2 regions of the Mangrovibacter sp. MFB070 genome follow, and region 2 is predicted to be linked to the other one. Evidence: predicted binding sites of a transcription regulator. Region 2 holds the regulator's gene; the other holds the start of a gene.
The links. The regulator Fur, encoded in region 2, represses iron uptake genes when iron is present. The targets are predictions, from matches to a motif close to ATAATAATGAGAACNACTATCAA.

Region 1 (4,556 bases), on a different contig from region 2:
CTGGTCACCCAGGCCGAGAATACGTTCGCCATCGGTGACAACAATGACTTTTATGTCATGACGGGAAAAGTTTTGCAGCATGTCATCAATACGGTGGCGATCTGGCCAGGAAATAAATAACCCGCGGGCGCGGCGGTAGATATCAGAGAAGTGTTCACAGGCCTCACCCACTGTAGGGGTATAGATGATGGGCATCATCTCTTCAAGGTGTGCACGCAGCAGGTTATAGAATAATGTTTCGTTAGTATCCTGGATATTTCGCAAATAAATATGGCGGGAGAGGTCGCGTTTAAAGTGATTAAACTGGGACCATGCACGGTCAGTTTGTTCAGTGATGGTTTCGACTTGTTCCGGCAACAGGCCAATTAAATTTAATGCAATACGCTCTTCATGAGAAAATGCCAGGCCTTTATTTAATAAAGGGTTTTCCAGCAACATAGCCCCAGTATATGGGGTATATACAGAATTTTTTTTTAACATCTGAATGCTCCAGGGACGACCATACTGCCACGGCGCATAAGAGAAAATATCACCATGTAAATATACGTCTGGCGTATGATGTAGGGGTGTAACGGTTTAATTTAGCCCCGATTGTAGTCCTCATTTTTACAGATTTTTAATTACTTTAATTGCATTAAACTTTAATTGGTTTTTTTAGTGTTTTTTGTTTGATTATTATCCAGAGGATGGATGGTGGGTAACTATCTATCTATGGGGAACTGGTAACCCATATAACGGTATTGGTGCGTTATATAATACCAGATATTTTATTTTATGTGACGAAGTTAAATATTTCAATAAATGATTGTGGAAAAACCGAGTTAAATATGTATTTAGTTTCCCGCTTCCATTCGGTTTTTTTGTGCGATTGCCTGGTATCATTACCAGCTACTACCAGGCTAATCGCGCACAATGAACACGCCGGGAGTTAACCCAGCCCTAAACTTTGTAATGCGCTCAGGCTTAATCCCATTACAGCCATGCCGCACAATACGCCATAACTGGGGTTATTTTGCGGGTCAATCTCTTTTGCCAGTGGCATCAGTTCATCTACGGACAACGCCACCATAATACCGGCAACCGCTGCCATTACTGCGGCCATCACCACAGGTGAGACCATACTACCGAGCAGCAACCAGGCAAGGATCCCCCCCAGAATTTCTGCCATACCGGATAAGCCTGCCCACAGTAATGCTTTGCGCTTCGAACCTGTTGCGGCATATACCGGAGCGGAAACCGCCAGCCCTTCTGGAATATTATGCAGCGCGACAGCGAGTGCAATACCCAGCCCCAATTCAATATTGCTGCTGGCGGTTACGAATGTCGCTATTCCTTCAGGAAAGTTGTGCAGACTAATCCCTAAAGTGAGTAACAAGGCTGTGCGCCGCAATTTCCTGGTGTTGATACTGCCATCCATCAGGTCCTGCGGGTGGGCATGGGGCAGCGCGCGATCAAGAGCAAAGTAGCCAGTCAGCCCGGCGATAAACATACCGTAACCCAACAATGGCGACATATTAGGTGTATCCAGAGCTGCAGGCAGCATTTCCATCAGGGAGATTAACAGCATAATACCTGCGGCAAATCCCAGTGCGAATGCCAGCAGGCGGTTAGAAGGTTTTTGGCCTATTATCCCTAAAAATGCGCCAATAAATGTCGAACTACCCGCTAACAGAGTCAGAACCAGCGGTACGGACATAGCACTCTCCTTTGATAATAATTATCATTTATACATTTGGTTACACAGAGTGTCGAGGGCCGGGACTGCGTTTTACATAACAATACATTCAAAATTTCTGATGATCATCATCATGGTTATCTGCGTTTATTTGCAGGCTAAAAGCCGTAATCTGGCAGTAAGTAATCTGACACGGTAATTAAGGATATAATGATGAACACCTCACGTATGCCTGCGCTGTTTGTTGGTCATGGCAGCCCAATGAATGTGCTTGAAGATAACGTGTTTACTCGTTCCTGGCAGCAACTGGGTAAAACACTGCCTCGCCCGAAAGCGATGGTAGTGGTTTCTGCTCACTGGTACACACGGGGTACTGGCGTTACAGCAATGCCTAATCCAAAAACTATTCATGATTTTGGCGGGTTTCCGCAGGAACTGTTCGATACACAATACCCGGCGCCTGGCGCACCGGATTTAGCTCAGCACTTAGTGGATATACTGGCTCCTGCCGCCGTAATTAAAGATGACAGTGCATGGGGTTTTGACCACGGTTCATGGGGAGTGGTTATCAAAATGTACCCTGATGCCGATATCCCTATGGTGCAGTTGAGTATTGATGCCACCCAACCACCGGCCTGGCATTATGAAATGGGCCGTAAGCTGGCAGCACTGCGTGATGAAGGTATCCTGCTGATTGGTAGCGGCAACGTTGTACACAACCTGCGTACTGTTCGCTGGCAGGGGGGGAGTGAGGCTTATCCCTGGGCAACCGCCTTTGACCAGTATGTTCGCGATAATTTGACCTGGAAAGGTGAAGCGCAAAACCACCCGTTGGTTAACTATATGGACCACTCAGGCGCTCAGCTTTCTTGCCCAACACCAGACCACTACCTGCCACTGTTGTATATTCTGGGGGCATGGGATGGCGAAGAGCCGGTGAGTATCGTCACCGAAGGGATTGAAATGGGCTCTCTGAGTATGCTTTCTGTGCAGGTTGGCGCATAACCGCGTTGCCATACAGTGCTGTGTCAGAGCCAGATGAATACTGAGTAAGACCGCGCCTGGTTACCAGGCGCGTGCAGTATTTATTCAGGTGTGAAGCTGTGTGGGTAAAAGCGCGAAAGATCTTGCGTGATCAGCGCTCTGTCTTCCCGAATACCGATCCCGGCGGGTTGATCATTAATAAGCCAGGATCCAATTAGCGTATAGCTGTCGCCAAACCTGGGTAACGGGTGGTATTGCTGGACAATCATACCTTCTTCACCATATGGCCCATCTGCCCGGGCTATTTCTTTCCCGTGTTCGATAATCTGAATATTGGCACCTTCACGGGAGAAAATGGGTTTCACCACGTAGCTCTCCATGGCGGGATGATCATCTGCGGCAAACCAGGCGGGTAAAAGGTTTGGGTGGCCTGGAAACATTTCCCACAGCAATGGCAGTAACGCTTTGTTAGATAAAATACTCTTCCAGGCCGGTTCCAGCCAGCGCACACCAGCATCTTCCAGTTTTGTCGAAAACATCTCCCGCAGCATGAACTCCCACGGGTAGAGCTTGAACAAGTTGCTGATGACCTGATCCTGCATATCAGTAAACTGGCCTTTCTCGCCCAGCCCAATTTGGTCCATAAACAGGAATTCGGTCGGGAGCCCGGCTTCGGCCGCGCAGTCCTGGAGATACTGCACCGTGCCACGGTCTTCAATACTGTCCTGGCAGCAGGCCATGTGCAGTAAATTGAAGCCGTGCTGCTCGTGCAATACACGAAAACGCTCGATTAGCTGTTCTTGCAGGCTGTTGAACTGATCACTTCCCGCTGGCAGGTTACCGGCGTTGATTTGATCTTCCAGCCAGATCCACTGGAAAAACGCAGCTTCATATAGTGAGGTTGGGGTGTCGGCATTGTTTTCCAGTAGCTTAGGTTCCCCGGTGCCACCCCAGGCAAGGTCCAGCCTGGAGTAGAGCGATGGCTGGCGGGTTGCCCAGCTTTGGCGTACGAAATCCCGGGTATGGCGCGGGATGCAAAATTTATCCATCAAAGCATCACTGGCAACCACGCGTTCTACGGCTTTCAGGCACAACTGGTGTAATTCAGCAGTAACATCTTCCAGCTTTTCAATTTCCGCCAGAGAGAACTGGTAATACGCGTCTTCACACCAGTAGGGTTCGCCATACATGGTGTGAAAGTTGAAGCCAAATTCACGGGCTTTATCCTGCCAGCCTGGGCGTTCGGTAATAGGCAGACGTTTCATGAATTAACCACCCATTGTACGACGCGTTGTGCCACTGGTACTGGAGCGTTGCATAGAAGTTTGTTTGGCTACGCTTTCACCAAAACCACCACGAGTAATTGTGCTGGTGGTTGCTGGTTTTGGTGCCATCGCTGTTTTGGGAACTGTCATCGTGCGCCCAGGTGTTGCGGCACCATAGTTTTTACCGCTGGCATCTGTGTAGCGGCCATAAGCCGGGCTGGAAGGGTTTTTTGAACTGAATAGTGGCTGTTGAGCGTAAGAGCCGCCCATCATTCGGCCCATCATGTAGCCGGCCATTAACGGCATCCAGAAACTCCCTCCTGACTGGGCCTGTGCCTGGTTATCACCTGCCACACTGGCCTGAGATGGCGCAGGCTGGCATTGCCCTTCACCAAACTCGGCAATACAGTCTTCGCGGGTGGCGTATTTAGGTGCAGTACGTTCAGCTTCTTTCAGAGCGTTGTTATAGGCTGTTGTACACTGCTGGCTTTCACCCGGGTTGGCAGCGCTGCAATCATCTGCATTTTGGTAAAGTTTTACGGTCTCATCGCTTTTTTCACAGCCTGCGAGTAAGAATGCCGCCGTGACAGCCAGAGCTACAGGCGTTAAATGCCGCGCATTCCAGCTTTTGC
Region 2 (4,556 bases):
ATTCTCCAGATGCATAAAGAAGCCGGTTTGCCGCTGGCAACCTGGCATTTTGGCGCAGATGAAGCGAAAAATATCTACCTGGGGGCCGGGTACACGGATAAAGCCAGCCCGGAGGCAGGAAAAGGGCAGGTGGATATGAGCCAGCAAGATAAACCCTGGGCGAAATCCGAAGTGTGCCAGGCGCTGGTGGCATCTGGCGCAGTTGAAGATATGGCGCATTTGCCAAGCTGGTTTGCGGTAGAAGTGAGTAAACTGGTTGATGCCCATGGCATTGAGAAAATGCAGGCCTGGCAAGATGGCCTGAGAGATGCGTCAGGCGCGTCGGCCTTTGCAACTAAACGCACCGGGATTAACTCCTGGGATACCCTGTACTGGGGTGGTTCAGATGCGGTGAGTGACTGGGCCAATAAAGGCTATGAAGTCACGATTTCCAACCCGGATTATGTTTACTTTGACTTCCCGTATGAAGTAGACCCAATGGAGCCGGGCTATTACTGGGGAACCCGGTTTACCGATGAACGTAAAGTGTTTAGCTTCGCACCAGATAACTTGCCGCAAAATGCAGAAACTTCGGTAGACCGTGATGGCAATGCGTTCAGTGCCGGTTCGGCGAAGTTATGGCCCGGGGCTCATGGTTTGTCGGCGCAAGTCTGGAGTGAAGTTGTTCGCACTGACGAAGAAATGGAATACCGTTTATTCCCGCGTATTATTTCAGTAGCGGAGCGTGCCTGGCACAAGGCTTCCTGGGAACAGGACTGGCAGCCCGGGCGGGAGTATAAAGGCGGAGAAACCCACTATGTCGATACGGCTGCTTTGGCAAAAGACTGGCAGCGGTTTGCCAATGTGTTAGGCCAGCGTGAGTTGGCGAAACTGGATGCCGCCGGTATTGCCTGGCGTGTTCCGGTACCTGGTGCCCGGATTGTTGACGGGAAACTGGCCACTAATGTCAGCCTGCCAGGGCTCAGGGTTGAATACTCCGTTGATGGCGGGGAGCAGTGGCAGGTTTGGCGGGATGACGCCCGGCCGGTTGTCAGTGGTAACGTACAGGTGCGTGCTGTGAGCCCGGATGGCAACCGAACCAGCAGGGTGGTGATTGTTGAGTGACACGGGTTTGCTTGCGGGGCAGGAGTGCCCTGCAAGCGGCGCGGCATAAGGCCAAAACAGATAAAAAAAAGCCAGGTTCTAAACCTGGCTTTTTTTTGGGGTCACATTGCACCGGCTTACGGGTACACCCGATTATTTGGTGCCTTCGTGCGCATTTTCATCATCACGGCAATCGCCTTCAGCACAATGACCATAAAGGTACAGGCTGTGGTTTGTCAGGCGGATACCATGGCTGGAAGCAATTTCACGCTGGCGAGCTTCAATCGAATCATCGCTGAACTCGATAACTTTACCGCAGTCAAGGCAAATCAGGTGGTCATGATGGTGCTGCTGCGTGAGTTCGAAAACGGATTTACCACCTTCGAAGTTATGGCGTGTAACGATTCCGGCGTCATCAAATTGGTTGAGCACGCGATACACGGTAGCAAGACCAATCTCCTCTCCCATGTCAATCAGTCGCTTGTATAAATCTTCCGCGCTGACATGGTGATTGTCCGGCTCCTGCAACACTTCCAGGATTTTTAACCGGGGAAGCGTGACTTTCAGGCCTGCCTTCTTTAATGCGGTGTTGTTGTCAGTCATGCGGAATATGTCCTGTTGCTTGCAAAGTGCCCGTGAATGGGCGTACGACGTAATACGCTAAAGTTAATGCGTCTCATTATAGGTTTGACACTCCCTAAAGAAAACCGCAAGTCTCCAGCAAAATTGAAAAATAATAATCTGACAGCACTGGCAAATTTACCAAAAATACATGCTGTCAACTGGATCATTGTACAGCGCTAACGCGAAAAAGTTAAAAAAATGTAGCAATTATTTTTATCGGTTTTACCTATCAATCCGGCGCAATATAATTGCGCCGGTGAACTATCAGGCATTAATAATGCTATCGAGCTGCATTTCTTCGGAAACTTGCTTAACCCATTTTTCAACACGTTCAGCTGTCAGCTCAGGCTGACGGTCTTCATCGATAGCCAGGCCGACAAAATGGTCGTCATCCGCCAAACCTTTCGACGCTTCAAAATGATACCCGGCAGTTGGCCAGTGACCGACGATAACCGCACCACGTGGTTCGACGATGTCGCGCATTGTGCCGAGTGCGTCACAAAAATATTCGGCGTAATCTTCCTGATCACCACAACCGAACAGGGCTACCAATTTACCCGTAAAATCAATTTCTTCCAGTGTAGGGAAAAAATCATCCCAGTCACACTGTGCTTCACCGTAATACCAGGTTGGGATACCAAGCAGCAGAATATCGAAGGCTTCAATGTCTTCTTTGCTGCTCTTGGCTATGTCGTGCACTTCAGCAACATCTTTACCAAGCTGTTTTTGAATGATTTTTGCAATGTTTTCAGTGTTGCCGGTGTCGCTGCCGAAAAAAATGCCTACGATCGCCATGAGTTTAATAACCTCTTGAAACTTAATGTTATGGTGGCGTGAGTTTGTCCACAGATAAGGCAATGATAGCAGAACAGCTTCCAGTGCGGAAACAGCTATCATTACCGGGTGCACACACTGCTACATGAAAAGGAAAAACTGCCGGGAATGCGTGGATTATATATGACCTGGTTTTGTGTTATCTAACTGAGCCATCAGCATCTCTTCAATAAGTTCGCTACGGCTCATGTTTCGCACCTGCGCCAGCTCATTCAGCGCATCTACCGCATCGGCATTCAGTTTTAATTCCACACGCTTAAGCCCACGAACCTTATCGCGTTTAAGCTGGTTGCGTTTGTTAATACGCAATTGTTCGTGACGTGACAGTGGATTTGTTTTCGGGCGACCCGGACGGCGTTCATCCGCGAACAGATCTAATGTCGTACGGTCCGTTTGTTCTTTTGCCATGATTAGAATAGTGAGGAAAACAGGTGGCTTGAGCAACGTGCTCGGGCGCATTACAGCGCGCCATGATACATCAGGCTACATGACGCGCCAACGCGAAAGCCACATTTGCCAGCCAGTCGGCGGCTTTTTAATCAGTTTTCGTCCGAAGGGCTAAGAAAACGGCGAATCGCGCGAATGACTGCCTCTGGTTTTTCTGCATGAACCCAATGACCTGCACCTGCAACGACCCAGGCTTTGGCACAGGGGAATTGAGCAAGCAGTGTTTCACGATACTGTTCCTGAATATAAGGCGACAGCCCGCCGCTGATAAAGAGTGCCGGATGCGGCCATGGTGTGACGGTTTCCCATCCAACAATATTGCTGTATTGCGCTTTGAGTACCGGGACATTAAAACGCCACTCGCCATTAACAAAGGATTTCAGCAAAAACTGAATAACCCCTTCTTCATCGAGGATGTTGCGCATGATTGCCGCTGCATCCTGCCGGGTAGTTACACCGGCTGCATTAACGGCGTCTATAGCGGCAAAAATAGTATCATGGCGGCGAACGTGATAATCGACGGGGGCAATATCAATAGCGACCAGTTTTTCAACCCGTCCCGGTGCCTGTTGTGTCACCGCCATTGCGGTTTTGCCACCCATTGAATGGCCGATGAATATCGCCCGGTCTATGTGCTGTTCGTCCAGCGTGTCCAGTACATCCTGCGCCATGGCAGGCCAGGTCATAGTGTCACTGCGTGCAGACAGGCCGTGGTTGCGTAAGTCTATTTGCAGTACGTCGTGGTCCTTAACCAGGTCCCTTGCCAGAACGCCTAAATTATCCAGCGTACCGAATAATCCATGGATGAGCACAACCGGTGGATTGTTAGTCATTTGTTGAGCAGATTGCAGGCGAGCGTGTAATTTCATAGAAAACTTCTTTTTTTCGCTGTCTCAGGAATAGGGTATTATGTTGGCTATTCTGCCATCCGGCTGCAAGGGTTACAGTTAATTCTGACTTTTGACACCATCCCGGGTTGATGCTATTCGCCATTGGGTTTTGACTCTATAATCCCAATGATTTGTATTCAGAAAAGATATGTAACTGGATTAAAATGAAAACGATTGAAGTTGATGACGAGCTGTATCGCTACATCGCGAGCCACACACTGCATATTGGTGAAAGCGCGTCAGACATTTTGCGGCGTATGCTGAAACTCTCTTCTGGTCAGCAATCTGTTGCGCTGTCCTCTTCTACAGTTTCAACAAACAGCAGTGTTCCTGTTCCCCGTACTGAAAAAGCGCCAGAAAAACCGAAAGATAAAGTACGGGCAATGCGTGAATTACTCCTGTCAGATGAATATGCAGAGCAAAAGAAAGCGGTTAACCGCTTTATGCTGGTGCTTTCAACGCTCTACTCCCTGGATTCTTCCACATTTGCTCAGGCTACGGAGTCCTTACACGGGCGCACCCGGGTGTATTTCGCTATTAATGAGCAAACCTTATTGAAGAATGGTAATCAGACTAAACCTAAGCAAGTTCCCGATACCCCATATTGGGTGATCACGAATACCAATACGGGCCGCAAACGTAGCATGGTCGAGCATATTATGCAGTCGATGCAGTTCC

Region 1: zupT (zinc transporter ZupT) is a predicted target of Fur. The motif match lies at 1,708-1,730, and genes of this name have one in related genera.

What each region holds. Positions count from the first base shown of each region.
Region 1 is NZ_JJMI01000018.1:26,135-30,690, forward strand. It holds gene DT73_RS06180 (NAD-dependent malic enzyme) at 1-480, opposite strand, end outside; gene zupT (zinc transporter ZupT) at 929-1,696, opposite strand; gene ygiD (4,5-DOPA dioxygenase extradiol) at 1,889-2,680, shown strand; gene DT73_RS06195 (glutathionylspermidine synthase family protein) at 2,761-3,924, opposite strand; gene DT73_RS06200 (DUF1190 family protein) at 3,928-4,556, opposite strand, start outside.
Region 2 is NZ_JJMI01000025.1:150,162-154,717, reverse strand. It holds gene DT73_RS12905 (beta-N-acetylhexosaminidase) at 1-1,104, shown strand, start outside; gene fur (ferric iron uptake transcriptional regulator) at 1,237-1,686, opposite strand; gene fldA (flavodoxin FldA) at 1,972-2,502, opposite strand; gene ybfE (LexA regulated protein) at 2,659-2,949, opposite strand; gene ybfF (esterase) at 3,081-3,857, opposite strand; gene seqA (replication initiation negative regulator SeqA) at 4,043-4,556, shown strand, end outside.